4 regions of the Spiribacter sp. SSL99 genome follow, and region 1 is predicted to be linked to each of the others. Evidence: predicted binding sites of a transcription regulator. Region 1 holds the regulator's gene; each other region holds the start of a gene.

Region 1 (4,031 bases):
CGTTGCTGTGCTCAGGGACGAGGAGGGCGAGCAGCAGATCCACCGGCTGGCTGTCGGCGGCGTCGAAGGCGACGGGTGTATTCAGACGGACCAGGGCGGCACGCGGGGTCTCGATATCGGGACTGCGGGTATGGGGCAGTGCCACCCCGCGCCCCAGTCCGGTGCTGCCCAGACGCTCACGCACGATCAACCCCTCGAAGATGGCGCGCGTGGCGTCGCCGCCCGCCCGGGTATCGGCCATGAGTTGCTCGCTCATGCGCTCCAGGGCGCGTTTCTTGCTGGTGACGTCGACCCCGCACTGCGTGCGCGTCACCGACAGCAGTCGGGTAAGCTCCATGGTGCTCAGGGTTCCAGATTATCGCCGACGCGTCCCTGCTCCGGATGATGGTCGCTGCGCTTTTCCTTGTGCTTGACGACTTGGCGGTCCAGCTTGTCGACCAGCAGGTCGATGGCGGCATACATCTCGCTGGCGGTGGACTCGGCGAACAGCCGGGCGCCGCTGACCACCAGGGTGGCCTCCGCCTTACGGGTCTTTTTCTCGACGGTCAGAATCACATGGACGTCGACGACATGATCAAAGTGGCGCTCGAGGCGCTGGAATTTCTCCTCGACGTAGTCACGCAGCGCGTTGGTGACATCGACGTGATGGCCGGTGATGTCGATTTTCATGATTTCCCCTTATGTTTTCTTCTTCAGCGTAGCCGTTTGCGTTGGGTTGACGAGGCGATCCCCATGACTTCCCGGTATTTGGCCACGGTTCGCCGCGCCACGTGAATGCCCTCCCCACGCAGCGTCTCGGTCAGCCGTGAATCGCTGAGTGGCCTGGCCGGATCTTCTGCCGCCACCTGCCGGCGGATGCGCGCGCGAATGGCCGTCGCCGAGCACTCACCGCCGTCGGCCGTCGGGACATGGCTTGAGAAAAAATGCTTGAACTCCAGCGTCCCCTGGGGCGTGAGGATGTATTTCCGCGAGGTGATCCGCGATACGGTCGATTCATGCATGTCGATGGCCTCGGCGACATCGCGCAGCACCAGTGGCTGCATCGACTCTTCACCATACTCCAGAAACGCCTGCTGGCGCTCGACGACGCATTCGGCCACGCGCTGCAGCGTGTCGCGCCGCGACTCCAGGCTTTTGATCAGCCAGCGTGCCTCCTGCAGGTGATCGCGCAGCAGGCTGTTGTCACGGCTGCTGTCGCCCCGCCGGATCAGGCTCGCGTAGTAGTCGTTGATGCGCACCCGGGGCGAAGCCTCGGGGTTGATCTCGACCTGCCAGCGGCCGTTGACCCGCCGCACCCGACAGTCGGGGACAACGTAATCGGTGCGGGTTTCGCCGAATCGCGATCCGGGATGGGGGTCGAGTCGGCGGATCAGCGACAGGGCCACGTCCAGCTGTTCCTGGTCGACCTTCAGGTGCTCGCGCAGCGCGACCTGCCGGCCCGGGCTGAACAGTGACCAGTCGGCTTCAATGGCCTGGCGGGCGGTCTGGCGCCCGGGCGTGTCCGGCGGCATGGCGTCGATCTGGATCTGCAGTGCCTCGCGGGCGTCACGGGCGCCGATGCCGATCGGGTCCATGTGCTGGAGGATCGTGAGGACGGCGTTGATGTCGTCCTCGTCGATGTCGGCGTCGACATCGGCGTCGAGGGCGGACCGCAATTCGCTGACCGGCTCGGCCAGATGCCCGCGCTCGTCCAGGGCATCGATCAGTGCGGCGGCGATCTGGCGGTCGGTCGCGCCCAGGCTGGACAGATCGACCTGCCACTGCAGGTGATCGCGCAGCGAATCGGCGGGGGCCGCCTGGCGATCGAGAAAGTCGCTGCCGCCGTCGCCTTCCGCCGTGGCGCCCGCCGGCCCGTTATGACCGGTGTCATCCCAGTGCTCGGAGACCGCCATGCCCTCGCCCAGCTCGGTGGCGTCGGTGGCGTTCGAGCCCAGACGCTCTTCCGACGGATCGGGGGTGGCCGGCGTCGCCCCCTCGGGCGCGGCGGCTGCGGCGGCGTGATCGGTGTCGTCTTCGGGCTCGAGCATGACGTTGGACTCGAGCGCCTCGCGGATCTCGAGCGCCAGCTCGGCCGCCGGCAGCTGCAGCAACCGGATCGCCTGCTGCAGCTGGGGCGTCATGGTGAGCTGTTGACTGGCCCGAAGTTCAAGCGACTGCTTCATTGTTCCCCGCGTGCGAATTGGTCTGGACAGCGTAACGCCGGCTGTCCGGCGCCCGCCAGTCTCACAGGTGGAAGTCCTCGCCCAGGTAGACCGCCCGCACCTCGGCGTTGTCGAGGATCATGCCGGGGGTCCCGTCGGCGATCACCCGGCCGGCGTTGAGGATGCTGGCACGGTCGACCAGGGCCAGCGTCTCGCGGACGTTGTGATCGGTGATCAGTACGCCGATACCGCGCTCCGCCAGGTGTCGGACGATGCCCTTGATGTCGCCCACCGAGATCGGATCAACGCCGGCGAAGGGCTCGTCCAGCAGGATGAAGCGCGGATCGGCGGCCAGCGCCCGGGCAATCTCAACGCGCCGTCGCTCGCCGCCCGACAGGCTGATCCCGGCCTGGTCACGCAGATGCCCGATGCCGAACTCCTCCATGAGTGCCTCCGCCTGCTCAAGCCGTGCCTGGCGTGACAGCCCGTCACGGGTCTCGAGCACGGCGAGCAGGTTGTCGAGCACCGACAGCCGCCGGAACACCGATGCCTCCTGCGGCAGGTAGCCGATCCCGCGCCGCGCCCGGGCATGCATGGGGAGGCTGCCAATGTCATCGCCATCCAGCCGGATGACCCCGGCGTCCGCCCGGATCAGGCCGACAATCATGTAAAAGCTGGTGGTCTTGCCGGCTCCATTCGGGCCCAGCAGACCGACGATCTCCCCACTCTGCAGGCCGATGGAGACCCCATCCACCACTGAGCGTCCGCGATAGGTTTTTGACAGCCCGCGGGCCTCGAGCTGGTTGCGCGCCATGCCGGTCAGTCCGTCGAGGGGTTGACGCTGACATTGACGCGCTCGTCGTCGTCAGCGCCGCTCTCGGCAACGGTACGGGCGGTTTCGGGGTAATGCGTGACGGTGCGTCCGGTCACTGTATTGTCGCCCTGCCAGAGGCGTCCGCCCTGTTTGAGGATCAGCCGCTCGGGGCCGGCGACGAAGTATTCCATCCGCGGTGCCTCGGCCCGTCGCGGGGCGGCATCCGCCACGGTCTCGCGATAGGTGGCCGGGGTGCCATCCACGGTCACCTGCTCGAGCTCGCCCGCGCCATTGCTGAATACCCGCATGACGTCGCCGGTGATGCGCAGGGTGCCGCGCGTCAGCACGACGTCGCCGCGATACACGCTGATGCCCTCGGCCTCGTCAACCTCGGCGCGGTCGGCCACCAGCTCCACCGGTGGCGGGGCGGACGCCCCATCGCCGTCCTGGCCATGCGCGACCGGCACGGCCACCACAAGCGCCAGCAGGGCGCCGATCCAGAGTCGCTCAGGGTGAAGCCGCATCGTACACTCCCTCTACATCGTCCAGCAGTTCAAGGCGCTCCTGCGCAAACCATACCCGTGCGCCGACGGCATCCACCCGCAGCCCGGGGCGGGTCATTGTGACGGGCTGATCCGTCTCGGCGTAACGCTCGGGGATTCTTGCATCCAGTCGCTGGGTGGTCAGCCGGGTCCGACCCTCGGCGGTCTGGCGCGTCATCACGACATCGCCGCGCAGCCGGGCACGGGTGTCGTCATCACCGATCCAGCCATGGTTCGAGCGGCCCCGCCAGGGCGGGCCCCGATCCGTCTCCACCCGCCAGTCCGGGGAGACGAGGCGCCAGCTGCCTTCCCGCGGGTTGTGGCGCGCGTCGGGTGATCGTACCCGCCAGCTGATCGCGCCGTCCGCATTGGTGGTGGTCAGTGTAACCGTGCGGGCATAGGCATCCAGGCGGGGGTCCGTCACCGTCCTGACCGCATCCGGGTCGCCACCCGCGCCAAACAGCCGCCAGCCGAGCAGGGCGGCCAGGGCCAGCGCCAGCAGCATGACCACTCGGCGGCGCATTCAGACCACGC
Region 2 (4,031 bases), on a different contig from region 1:
GGTGGGGGTGGCCAAGCCCACGAAAATCGTCCCCAGCACCGCGCCCACCAGCGCCAGCGGTGGGACCAGGCAGCGCAGCACCGCCAGCCACAGGGGGCCAGCCGGGCCGCGGTCGTCGGCACCCTCCGGCAGCGCCGGAGCAGCCAGGGGCCGGCGCCAGGCAACCAGCGCGATCCATGCCACGTAGGCGATGCCCAGTAACAGGCCGGGGATCAGCGCACCGACAAACAGGTCCCCCACGTTCACGCCCATCTGATCGCCAAGAATGATCAGGACAATGGACGGTGGGATGATCTGGCCCAGCGTGCCGCTGGCGGCGATGGTGCCGGTGGCGAGGCGCTGGTCGTAGCCGTATTTGAGCATGACCGGCAGTGCCAGCACGCCCATCGTGACCACCGAGGCGCCCACCACACCGGTGGCGGCGGCAAGCAGCATGCCCACCAGCACCACCGAGACCGCCAGCCCGCCGCGCAGCCGTCCGAACAGCCGGCCCATGGTCTGCAGCAGGTCCTCGGCAAGGCCCGAGCGCTCGAGCATGCTGCCCATGAAGATGAAAAACGGCACGGCAACCAGGGTGTAATTGTCCATGATCGAGCCATACACCCGCTGCGGCAGGATGCTGAGCCGGGCGACACGGAACAGCGGCTCCCACGGCAGGGCGATGCCCAGACCGGGCAGCCAGTCGCTGGCGATGAGCGTGAACAGCAACCCCGTCCCCGCCAGGGCGAAGGCGACCGGATAGCCGCTGAGCAGGAACACCAGCAGCACGGCGAACATGGCCAGGGGCAGAAGCTCGTAAATCATTGCGCCTCCCGCCCGGTCAGCGTGGCGGCGGCCTTGATCGCCTGACTGATCCCCTGGGCCAGCAACAGCGCGAAACCGATCAGGATGACGGTCTTGATCGGGTAGAGCGGCAACCCCCCGGGGTTAGGGCTGACTTCGCCCCGCGCCCAGGCCAGGGCGACATAGTCAACGCCATTGAGGAGCATGACCCCACAGAATGGCACCAGCGCGAGCAGCGCACCCAACAGATCCACCCACGCCCGCGTGCGGGCGCTGAATCGGGACTGGAGAATGTCGACGCGGATGTGCCCATCGTGGCGGAGCAGATAGGCGCTACCCAGCAGGAAGATCACCGCGAAAGCCTGGATCTGGCCCTCGAGCAGGGCGTTCGAGGACAGCTGCATGCCGAGCTCCGCGCCCAGATAACGGCCAATCACGTTGATCACCCCGAGGGCGATCATCAGCATCGCCACCCATCGCAGCGCCCGGCCCACCCGGTCGCTGAGCGCATCAATCATTCCTGAGAGCGTCAGCAGTCCGCGCATCACACGGCCACTCACCAGGCCGACTCCATCATCGCCACCAGGGTTTCGGCGGGCAGCACCACCGGGTTGCCCTTCATCGATGAGGACCGCTCGGCGGCCGCGGCAATCGCTGGCAGATCACTGCGCGCGAGCCCCGCCGAGCCCAGACCGGGCAGCCCCTGCGTACGGGACCACTGCGCGAGGTGATCAATGGCCGTGTCAGCCTCGCAACCCAGGGCGTCGGCGATCCACCCCTCCACCGCGCGGATCCGCGCGGCGGTTGCACCATGGGTGGCGGCGCGATTGGCCCGCAGGGCCGCTGGCAGCAATGCGCCGGCAATGGCGCCATGGGGCAGGTCGGTCATGCCGCCGAGCGGCCCGGCAAGGCCATGCACCGCACCCAGCCGGGCATTGGCGAGAGCCAGCCCCCCGGTCAGACTGACCCAGGCCATGTCGTCACGCGCGGCCGGATCCTCGCCCGCCATCAATCGCCGGAGCGCCGTCAGTCCCAGAGGAATCGCATCGCGGCAGAGTGCATCGGTAAACCGATTGGCCTGACCGCTGAGATACGGCTCAATCACCTGCGTCACGGCGTCGAGACCGCTTGCCAGGGTGACCGCGGCCGGTGAGTGATCGGTCAGGGCAGGATCGACGAGGGCCACTGCCGGGAGCAGACGCGGATCACGCAGTGACACCTTGCGGCGGGCCTCGGGCACGTCAATCACCGCGTTGCGGGTCGCCTCGGTGCCAGTGCCGGCCGTCGTGGGGAGGGCAATGAACGGCAGCGGCGTGGCATCCAACGCGGCACCGCCACCCACCACCTCGAGATAGTCCAGCACATCCCCCGCGGCCGGGATGAGCGCCGCCACCGCCTTGGCGGTATCGATCACGGACCCGCCGCCCAACCCCACGACCACGTCGACGTCGGCCTGACGCCCCAGCGCCACGCCGGTCTCGATGAGACCCACATCGGGCTCGTGGGGGCAGGCCAGGCACGCGCACCCGGTGCCCATTTCCGTCAGTCCGTCGACCAGCCACTGCGCCCGAGCGGCGTTGGCACCATGAACGACCAGTGCCCGGCGGCCATGGGCGAACACGGTACTGACCGCCTCGACGGCCGTATCCCGACCAAACCGGACATGACGGGGCAGGTGCAGATCAAAGGCGGTGGACATGCGCTTCTCCGGGATTTTTCAAGCCGCCTATCGTCGCAGGCGGATGCCGGGTCGTCCATGCCATCAGATGCACTGTTTATGTGCAGATCGCCCGGACTTGTCCAGACTGGTGCATCCGTGACATAACGGATCCCGGCACCGTTGACGGCCGCGGGTCGAGGAGGAGAGTCCACCCGATTGGCACGTAGTTTGCTTGAGACAGGGGTGCCGAACTGGCTTTGCACACCCTCGAGACAAAAGAGGAACGCGGGAATGAATAAGACAATCATCTCAATGGGCCTTGCCGCGACCGGGCTGCTGGCGTTTGCCGGCACCACACAGGCGGCCACCCTTCAGGACGTGCAGGATGCAGGGGAACTGCGCTGCGGCGTCAGCAACGGGCTGCCCGGGTTTTCACAACCCGACAGCAGCGGCAACTGGGCGGGCATCGATGTGGACACCTGCCGGGCCGTCGCGGCCGCGGTACTCGGTGACGCCGATGCCGTGGAATTCATCCCCCTGACCGCCGCGGAGCGTTTCACCGCCCTGCAGTCGGGCGAGATCGATGTGCTGTCGCGCAACACCACGTGGACGACCACCCGTGATGCGTCGCTGGGCCTGAACTTCACCGGCACCAACTACTACGACGGGCAGGGCTTTCTCATCAAGACCGCGCTCGGCGTCGACAGCGCCTATGACCTCGACGGGGCCGCGGTCTGCACCCAGGCCGGCACCACCACCGAGCTCAACCTGGCCGACTTTTTCCGGGCCAACGACATGGAGTATGAAGCGGTGGTGTTCGACACCTCCGAGGCGAGTGCCCAGGGCTTTGACAACAACCGTTGTGACGTCCTGACCTCGGACACCTCGCAGCTCGCGGCGCTGAAGACCCAGCTGACGGATCCGGATTCCGCCGAGATCCTGCCGGAGATCATCTCCAAGGAACCGCTGGGCCCCGTGGTCCGGCAGGGCGATGACGAATGGTTCAACGTCGTCAAATGGGTGCTGTTCGGGCAGATCAATGCCGAAGAGTACGGCATCACCTCGGAGAACGTCGAAGAGATGGAGTCCTCGGACAACCCGAGCGTGCAGCGTATCGTCGGCACCTCCGGCAACATGGGCGAGATCCTTGGCCTCGACGACGACTTCATGGTCGATGTGATCAGCCAGGTCGGGAACTACGGCGAGATGTTCGAGCGTAACGTGGGCCCGGACACGCCGCTTGGCCTCAACCGGGGCAATAATGCCCTGTGGACCGACGGTGGCATCCTCTACGCACCGCCGTTCCGGTAAGCGCACTACGGCGCAATGAAACCGCCCGGGCGTCGGATGCCGATGCCCGGGTGCTGACAACCCACTCACCCACGGCACAGGCCGGCAGTCATGAGCAGCGACCCGACACCGCTTAAGCCGGGCAACCCCAAACCCTGGAATGATCCGCGCGTCCGCTCGGTGGCCTTCCAGCTCATCGCAATCGCCGCCGTGGCCTGGATCGGATACAGCCTTTTTCAGAATACGATCAGCAACATGGAAAGCCGGGGCATCCGCACCGGGTTCGGGTTTCTGAATG
Region 3 (4,031 bases), on a different contig from region 1:
CCAGCCGCGCGAACGAGTCGGCCATGGTCATCAGGGAGGGCAGAAGTTTGTCGTCCGGATTATCGGCCAGCCGGGCCATTGAGGCCGCCATATAGGCGACAACCACCAGCACGAACGGCAGTAGCATCAGCAGACCGCCCATGGCTCGGCCCGGACGTTGGTTGATCAGTCGCTTCATCGGTATGACCTGCGCGGGCGGAAAGCCCCGGGGGTGCCCATGACACCCCCGGACGGGGCGGGACGCGTTACAGGGCGTCCTCGGCAGCCATCTCCATGTACTCGCTGGTAAAGCGCAGCTTGACGTTGTCCTCCGAGCCCAGCACCGATCCGTCCGTGAACTCGATGCCGACGAAGTCGGGGCTGGTGGCGGTCGCACCCAGCAGACCCCGGTCGTAGGCGAACTGACGGACGTTATCCATGGTTGCCTCGGGCTGGTCGCTGGTCACGAATTCCACCGCGTCGGCGGCGTCGTAGAACATCTGGGTGCTGGCCAACTGTGCCTCGTAGCCCGCCAGGTCGGTGCCTGCGGCCTCGGCCATGCGGGTGCGGGCATCGACGCCGGTCTCATCGTCGCCGGACATCCGCGCCATGATCTCGTACCAGGCACCGGTCAGGGCCTTGCCCAGCTCGGGGTTGGCTTCGAGCACCTCGGTGTTGAGTGCCAGCGTGTCGATGATCTCGCCGGGGATATCCGAGGAGTCGAACACCACGTTGGCCTCTGGCATGGCCCGCAGTTCACTCAGCTGGGGGTTCCAGGTCACCGCGGCGGTGACGTCGGGCGTCGAGAAGGTACCGACGATGTCCGCATCCGAGGTGTTGACGACGGTGACGTCCCGCTCGCTCATGCCGACTGATTCGAGGGCACGGGCCAGCAGATAGTGCGAGACCGACAGCTCGACCAGATTGACGCGCTGGCCCTCGATGTCGGTCAGCTCATCGGTGTCCTTGAGCACGACGCCGTCGTTACCGTTCGAGAAGTCGCCGATGATTGGCAGAGTGGTGTCAACGCCGCTTGCCGCCGGGATGGCGAGGGCATCCATGTTGGTGATGGTGACGCCGTCAAACTCGCCGGCGGTGTAGAGGTTGATGGACTCGATGTAGTCGTTGATCTGGACGACGTCGATTTCGATGTCGTAGCGATCGGCCCACTTGTCGACAATGCCGGCGCTGTCGCCATAGCTCCAGGGCATCCAGCCCACGTAGATGCTCCAGGCAATGCGGAAGCTGTCCTTTTCCTGGGCGCTGGCGAGCCCGGGCAGGGCGAGCATGGCGGCAAGCAGGCCGGCGCCGGCAACGCGCCGGGCGGTGGAACGGGTGCGGTTTGGACGTTTCATGACCGTCTCCTATGAGGTTGGTCGGGATGTCACACGGGAGCCTCTCAACGAATCTCCCGGGCTTTTATCCCGCCGTGTAACCCCTTCCGGAGAGGTCGGATGCTCTCGGACCAGACACCCGCAGAGCGGATCGGAACCCTAGCGTCCTATTGGTGACCTGATTGTAGCGGCTGATCGCCCGAGGCGAATCCGCCGAGGGTCCCGTGTACCCGATTAATACCCTGCAATATCCCTGCCAGTTTCCTGCCGCTGCCTTGCGGGCAGCCCGGGCACCGATGGAGCGTGTCGAGCGACGCGCCGGCGGTCGCTGGGTTTGCACTGTATTGGTTCAGCAAGGGGTCGGTCAGCACCATGAAGGAGCGCTACCCCAGATCGCCGATGACCGTCTGGATAACCGCGAGCGCGGCGACCGGGGCGGTATCGCTGCGCAGGATGCGCGGGCCCAGGCGGATGCGTTGCCAGCCGAGGTCGGCGACGCGCTGGATTTCGTCCGGCGCCAGCCCGCCTTCGGGGCCGATCAGGGTCGCCAGCTCGGCGGTGGGTTCGAGGTCCTGCGCGGCGCGGTCACCCTCGGTGTCAAAGATGACGCCGGGCAGGCCGGCCACGGTGGCCAGGGCCTCGTCCAGCGCGCAGGGTTTTTCCACCGCTGGAATGCGATTGCGGCCGCACTGCTCGCAGGCGGCCACCACCACGGCCTGCCAGTGGCGCTGTTTTTTCGCCCAGCGCTCAGCGTCAAGCCGGACCACGCAGCGCGCGCTGATGACCGGGATGATGCGCGCCGCGCCCAGCTCGGCGGCCTTCTGCATGGAGTAATCCATGCGCTCGCCCTTGCTGATGCCCTGCAGGAGGGTGACGCCCACCGGTGCCTCGGCCTCGCGGGCCGAGAAGGCCTCGATCCGTGCCTGCGCCCGGCGCTTTTCCAGGGCTTCGATGCGGGCGGTGTATTCGCCGCCGCTGCCATCAAAAAGCACAAGCCCGTCACCGCTTCGCAGTCGACGGGCCTGTATATGTCGGACCGCCGCGTCGGGGAGGTCGATGACCTCTCCGACCGGCGGGATGCCTGTCACATGCAGGCGGGTCGCGGGATCAGTAGCGATAGTGCTCGGGCTTGAACGGCCCATCGACGGTGACCCCGATGTACTGGGCCTGATCCTCGCGCAGCGTGCTCAGCTGAGCGCCGATCTTATCCAGATGCAGACGGGCGACTTCCTCGTCCAGGTCCTTCGGCAGGACGTAGACCTTTTTCTCGTAGCTGCCGTCGTTGTTGAACAGCGCCATCTGCGCGAGCACCTGGTTGGTGAAGCTCGCCGACATCACAAAGCTCGGATGCCCGGTGGCGCAGCCCAGGTTCATGAGGCGCCCTTCGGCCAGCAGGATGATCTTCTTGCCGTCGGGGAAGATCACGTGATCCACCTGCGGCTTGATGTTCTCCCACTCGTACTGGCGCAGCCCGGCCACATCGATTTCGTTGTCGAAATGGCCGATGTTGCAGACGATGGCCTCGTTTTTCATGACCTTCATGTGGTCATGGTTGATCACGTTGTAGTTGCCGGTGGCGCTACAGAAGATATCGGCTTTGTCGGCGGCCTCTTCCATGGTCACCACGCGATAGCCTTCCATGGCCGCCTGCAGGGCGCAGATCGGATCGATCTCGGTGACCCAGACACTGGCGCCCAGGGCCTTGAGGCTCTGCGCGCAGCCCTTGCCGACATCGCCGTAACCCGCCACGACCGCGATCTTGCCGGCGATCATGACGTCGGTGGCGCGCTTGAGGCCGTCCACCAGCGACTCGCGGCAGCCATAGAGGTTGTCGAACTTGGTCTTGGTGACCGAGTCGTTGACGTTCATGGCCGGGAAGGGCAGCTCGCCGGTCTGCTGCATCTCGTAGAGGCGCTTGGCACCGGTGGTGGTCTCCTCGGTGACACCGCGGATGGCCGCCTGAGTGCGCGCATAGAAGCCGGGGTTGTCCTTCAGCCGCCGGCGGATCGCCGCGAACAGGGCGCGCTCCTCGTCACTGTCCGGGTGATCGAGCAGCGACGGGTCCTGTTCGGCCCGCGCCCCCAGCGTGACGGCCAGCGTGGCATCGCCACCGTCATCGAGGATCATGTTGGGCTCGGCATTGGGCCACTCGAGGATCCGATGGGTGAACTCCCAGTACTCCTCCAGCGACTCGCCCTTGTAGGCGAACACCGGGGTGCCGCTCTCGGCGATGGCGGCGGCGGCATGATCCTGGGTGGAGTAGATGTTGCAGCTCGCCCAGCGACACTCGGCACCGAGGGCCTCGAGGGTCTCGATGAGCACCGCGGTCTGGATGGTCATGTGGATGGATCCCGCCACGCGGGCACCCTTGAGGGGCTGTTCGCCGGCATACTTCTCGCGCAGGGCGATCAGGCCGGGCATTTCGGTTTCGGCGATATCCATTTCCCGACGGCCGAAGGGGGCCAGTGACGGGTCCTTGATGATCGATCCGGAAAGCTTCGTCTCAACGACAGCGTTCATGGCTTGACTCCATGGGTTGCGGTTGAGCGCCGTTGGTATTGGACCGCCGGCATCGAGCCTCCCGCGCCGTCAGACGGTGCGGTGCAGCGCTCCTCGATGCCCGGGTCGTGAAATCGGTTGTTACAGCCCGGCCGCTTCGCGCAGGCCCTCGGCCCGGTCGGTCCGCTCCCAGGTGAATGTGTCCTCTTCGCGGCCGAA
Region 4 (4,031 bases), on a different contig from region 1:
TCCAGGGCTCAGTGTGGCTGGCGTGGAGCATGGCTCCATTGGCATGGCTCGCCTCCGAGGCCAGTTCCGGTGCCCGGTCGAGCAGCGTCACCGAATGACCGCCCTCGAGTAGATACCATGCCGTGGCCACGCCGACCAGGCCGCCGCCCATCACGATGATATTCACTGAACCTCCCCTGACGTATTGCGTTCAGTTTAACGCTGAACCCGCTCACGATAGGACAGTGCTTCGGCGATGTGGTGTTCCCGTATGTCAGCAGCGCCGTCGAGATCGGCAATGCTGCGCGCGATCCGCCAGCAGCGGTGCCAGCCGCGTGCCGACAGACCAAAGCGTTGGGTGGCCTGGCGCATGATTTGCCGGCCGGCGACATCGAGTCGGCCGACGCGGCGCATCGCGCTCACCGGCAGATGACTGGCCGGGATCCCGTCACGGTCCAGCTGGCGCTCGCGGGTGATCTGGACGCGGCGGGCCACCGCGTCGCTGGACTCGCCCTCAGTGCAGGTGTCGAGCTGGGCGGCGGTCAGCCGGGGGACCCGCACCTGCAGATCGATGCGATCCAGTAATGGCCCGCTGATGCGGTTGCCGTAGCGACGGATCTGCGCCGGCGTGCAGCGGCAGTCATGGTCGCTGTCACCCTCGTAGCCGCAGGGGCAGGGGTTCATGGCCGCAATCAGCTGGAAGCGGGCGGGAAAGCGCAGCCGCGCGTTGATCCGCGAGACGCTGATTTCGCCGGTCTCGAGTGGCTCGCGCAGGGCCTCGAGGGCTTCACGGGGGAATTCGGGCAGCTCGTCGAGGAACAGCACCCCGTGGTGGGCGAGCGAGATCTCGCCGGGCCGCGGGCGCACGCCACCGCCGGTCAGTGCCCGCGACGATGTGCTGTGATGGGGGCTGCGGAAGGGGCGTCGGGCCCAGTGAGCGGGGTCAAAGCAACCCTCGGCGATGGAGTGCAGCGATGCCGACTCCATTGCCTCGGCATCGGTCATGGCGGGCAGCAGGCCCGGCAGGCGTGCCGCCATCAGGCTTTTGCCACTGCCGGGCGGGCCGCAGAACAGCAGGCTATGGCCGCCGGCCGCGGCGATTTCAAGGGCCCGCCGCGCCGGCGCCTGGGCGATGACATCGCGCAGATCGGGGCCTGCCGGGGCATGGCCGCGCCCGCTGGGCTGCGCCGGTGGCAGGGGACGCTTGCCACCGAGATGCCGGGTCACATCGAGCAGATGATCGGCGCCATGCACGGGGCCACCCGCCAGCGCGGCCTCGGCGGCATTGTCGGCGGCAACGACGAGGGTTTCCGAGGCGGCGGTACAGCGCAGTGCCACGGGCAGGGTGCCGTTGACCGGACGCAGGCGGCCGGACAGCGCCAGCTCGGCGCAGAACACGGTGGTCCCGCAATGCTGTCCGGGAATCTGGCCGGAGGCCACGAGGATGCCCAGCGCAATCGCCAGGTCGAAGCGGGCGCCATCCTTGGGCAGATCGGCGGGGGCGAGATTGACGGTGATGCGGCGACGCGGGAATTCAAAACCGCTGGTGGTCAGTGCCCCGCGGACCCGGTCGCGGGCCTCGCGCACCGCCGTATTGGGCAATCCCACGATGGACAGCGACGGCAGACCGCCGCCCAGATGAACCTCGACGCCCACGCGCGGGGCATCGATGCCCACCGCCGCGCGGGCCTGAATCTGTGCCAGTGCCATGGCGACGCACCTCCCTGTGCGAAGCTGAAGACCCGCGCGTGGCGGGCGGGAATCAGTCGGCGGCGTCGTCCGGCTGTGCCGCTTCGCCGGTGGTTGGCGTCCCCTCGAGCGCCGCGACCCGGGCTTCCATCGCCTCGAGGCGCTCGCGGGTGCGGGCAAGCACCTTGGCCTGGGCGTCGAATTCCTCGCGGGTGACGAGCTCCATCCGGCTGAAAGTGCTCTGCAGCGCCACCCGGGCGTTCTTCTCGACTTCCGCCTGAAAGTCGCGCAGCCCGCTGGGCAGGTTTTCGGAAAAGCGCTTCGCCATGTCGTCAAGCTGTTTCGGATCGAGCATTGTTCGGCCTCCGTTGACTGTCGGGCCAGTTTAAGGCGTTCGCGGGCAATTCCCAATCCACGGGGCGACTCATTTTGGTGCGTCCGATGAACGGAGTTTGCACCGAGAAAGTGCATATCGCCCGCGATGCACAGGATCAGGTCGCCGATCGCTGAGCGCCTGCTCGTTGGCATGGTCCGTGCATAGATTCTGGTGCATTTATATCGTTCATGGGCACCGGGGGATCCGGTCCCGACAGGGGAGTTCAGGCATGAAGCTGATCACTGCGATTATCAAGCCTTTCAAGCTCGACGATGTCCGGGAGTCACTCTCGGAGATCGGCGTGCAGGGCGTCACCGTCACCGAGGTCAAGGGATTTGGCCGTCAGAAAGGCCACACCGAGCTCTATCGGGGGGCTGAGTACGTCGTCGATTTCCTGCCCAAGATGAAAGTCGAGGTCGTGCTCGACGATGATCTTGTCGAACGCGCCATGGAGGCAATCAGCAAGGCGGCCAACACCGGCAAGATCGGCGACGGCAAGATCTTTGTCTCGCCCGTCGAACAGGCCATCCGCATTCGTACGGGTGAAACCGACAAAGACGCACTCTAAGGAATCACTGGGAGTCTGAAACATGTCTGCAGAATTCAACGAACTGGCCTACGCGCTGGATACTTTTTACTTCCTGATCTCCGGGGCGCTGGTCATGTGGATGGCCGCCGGGTTCACCATGCTCGAATCGGGCCTGGTGCGCTCGAAGAACACCACCGAGATCCTCACCAAGAACGTTTCGCTCTACGCGATCGCCTGCATCATGTACATGCTGATCGGCTACAACATCATGTATGGCGGCGGCATCAGCAGCGTCATTCCGTCCATCGGCGGCATTCTCGGCGCATCGGATAACGTGCCGGCGGACATCGCCGCGGGCAGCGATGCCTACTACTCGAACATCTCCGACTTCTTTTTCCAGGTGGTGTTCGTGGCAACCGCGATGTCGATCGTCTCGGGTGCCGTGGCCGAGCGGATGAAGCTCTGGACATTCCTCCTGTTCACGGTGATCGTCACCGGCCTGGTCTATCCCATCCAGGGCTTCTGGAGCTGGGGTGGTGGCTTCCTGGCCGAGGTCGGTTACTCCGATTACGCCGGCTCGGGCATCGTCCACATGTTCGGTGCGGCCGCGGCGCTGGCGGCGGTGATGGTGCTGGGCCCGCGCAAGGGCAAGTTCGGCCCCAATGGCGAGGTCAAGCCGATTCCGGGTGCCAACATGCCGCTGGCCACGCTGGGTGTGTTCATCCTGTGGTTCGGCTGGTTCGGCTTTAACGGCGGCTCCGAGCTCAAGCTCTCCGACGCCGGCTCAGCCAACGCGGTCGCCCTGGTGTTCGCCAACACCAACCTGGCCGCTGCCGGTGGTGTCGTCGCCGCGCTGGTCACCGCGCGCCTGATGTTCGGCAAGGCCGACCTGACCATGGCCCTCAACGGCGGTATCGCCGGTCTGGTGTCGATCACCGCGGGTCCCAACGTGCCGAGTCTGCTGGGCGCGACCCTGATCGGCGTTGTCGGCGGCGTTCTGGTGGTGTTCTCCATCGTCGGACTCGACAAGCTCAAGCTCGACGACCCGGTGGGTGCCATCTCCGCGCACGGCACGGCCGGCATCTGGGGTGTCCTGGCGGTGCCGCTGTGGAATGAAGGCGCCAGCTTCGGGCCGCAGATCATCGGTCTGGTGACGATCTTCGTCTGGACCTTTGGCGTCAGCTACATCCTCATGACCATCCTCAAGGCGGTGATCGGACTGCGTGTCTCCGAGGAGGATGAAGAGACCGGGCTCGACATCGTCGAATGCGGTGTCGAGGCCTATCCGGAGTTCAGCAACCCGCGCTAACGCGGACCGGCTGAACCACTGACCCACGGGCGCCTTCGGGCGCCCGTTTTTTTTCTGGGGCAGGATGAGCACCTGCGTTAGACTGCCGGGCCTCAGATGGGCTGACGCACGATAGGGAGACAAGCATGAAAGTGGGTGTTGCCGGACTG

Evidence for each region. Region 1 encodes sigma-54, which starts transcription at its own class of promoters, with help from an activator protein. Its sites were predicted from a motif close to TGGCANGNTNCNTGCTT; they were not measured.
Region 2: the regulator sigma-54 is predicted to act here: its motif matches at 2,661-2,677, upstream of BA899_RS06240 (amino acid ABC transporter substrate-binding protein).
Region 3: the regulator sigma-54 is predicted to act here: its motif matches at 1,556-1,572, upstream of BA899_RS07915 (putative urea ABC transporter substrate-binding protein).
Region 4: the regulator sigma-54 is predicted to act here: its motif matches at 2,191-2,207, upstream of glnK (P-II family nitrogen regulator).

The regions. Positions count from the first base shown of each region.
Region 1 is NZ_MAOM01000018.1:30,773-34,803, forward strand. Features, by position in the region: gene BA899_RS06725 (PTS sugar transporter subunit IIA) at 1-337, opposite strand, end outside; gene hpf (ribosome hibernation-promoting factor, HPF/YfiA family) at 343-669, opposite strand; gene BA899_RS06735 (RNA polymerase factor sigma-54) at 693-2,162, opposite strand; gene lptB (LPS export ABC transporter ATP-binding protein) at 2,224-2,955, opposite strand; gene lptA (lipopolysaccharide transport periplasmic protein LptA) at 2,961-3,479, opposite strand; gene lptC (LPS export ABC transporter periplasmic protein LptC) at 3,463-4,020, opposite strand; gene BA899_RS06755 (KpsF/GutQ family sugar-phosphate isomerase) at 4,021-4,031, opposite strand, start outside.
Region 2 is NZ_MAOM01000017.1:110,512-114,542, reverse strand. Features, by position in the region: gene BA899_RS06255 (TRAP transporter large permease subunit) at 1-804, opposite strand, end outside; gene BA899_RS06250 (TRAP transporter small permease subunit) at 801-1,343, opposite strand; gene BA899_RS06245 (iron-containing alcohol dehydrogenase) at 1,340-2,482, opposite strand; gene BA899_RS06240 (amino acid ABC transporter substrate-binding protein) at 2,735-3,754, shown strand; gene BA899_RS06235 (amino acid ABC transporter permease) at 3,845-4,031, shown strand, end outside.
Region 3 is NZ_MAOM01000019.1:94,693-98,723, forward strand. Features, by position in the region: gene BA899_RS07910 (ABC transporter permease) at 1-178, opposite strand, end outside; gene BA899_RS07915 (putative urea ABC transporter substrate-binding protein) at 246-1,334, opposite strand; guanidine-I (ykkC/yxkD leader) riboswitch at 1,386-1,487, opposite strand; gene BA899_RS07920 (16S rRNA (uracil(1498)-N(3))-methyltransferase) at 1,697-2,401, opposite strand; gene ahcY (adenosylhomocysteinase) at 2,421-3,833, opposite strand; S-adenosyl-L-homocysteine riboswitch at 3,851-3,934, opposite strand; gene metK (methionine adenosyltransferase) at 3,954-4,031, opposite strand, start outside.
Region 4 is NZ_MAOM01000020.1:125,363-129,393, forward strand. Features, by position in the region: gene BA899_RS08920 (D-amino acid dehydrogenase) at 1-166, opposite strand, end outside; gene BA899_RS08925 (YifB family Mg chelatase-like AAA ATPase) at 196-1,689, opposite strand; gene BA899_RS08930 (accessory factor UbiK family protein) at 1,742-2,023, opposite strand; gene glnK (P-II family nitrogen regulator) at 2,274-2,612, shown strand; gene BA899_RS08940 (ammonium transporter) at 2,635-3,882, shown strand; gene BA899_RS08945 (NAD(P)-dependent oxidoreductase) at 4,008-4,031, shown strand, end outside.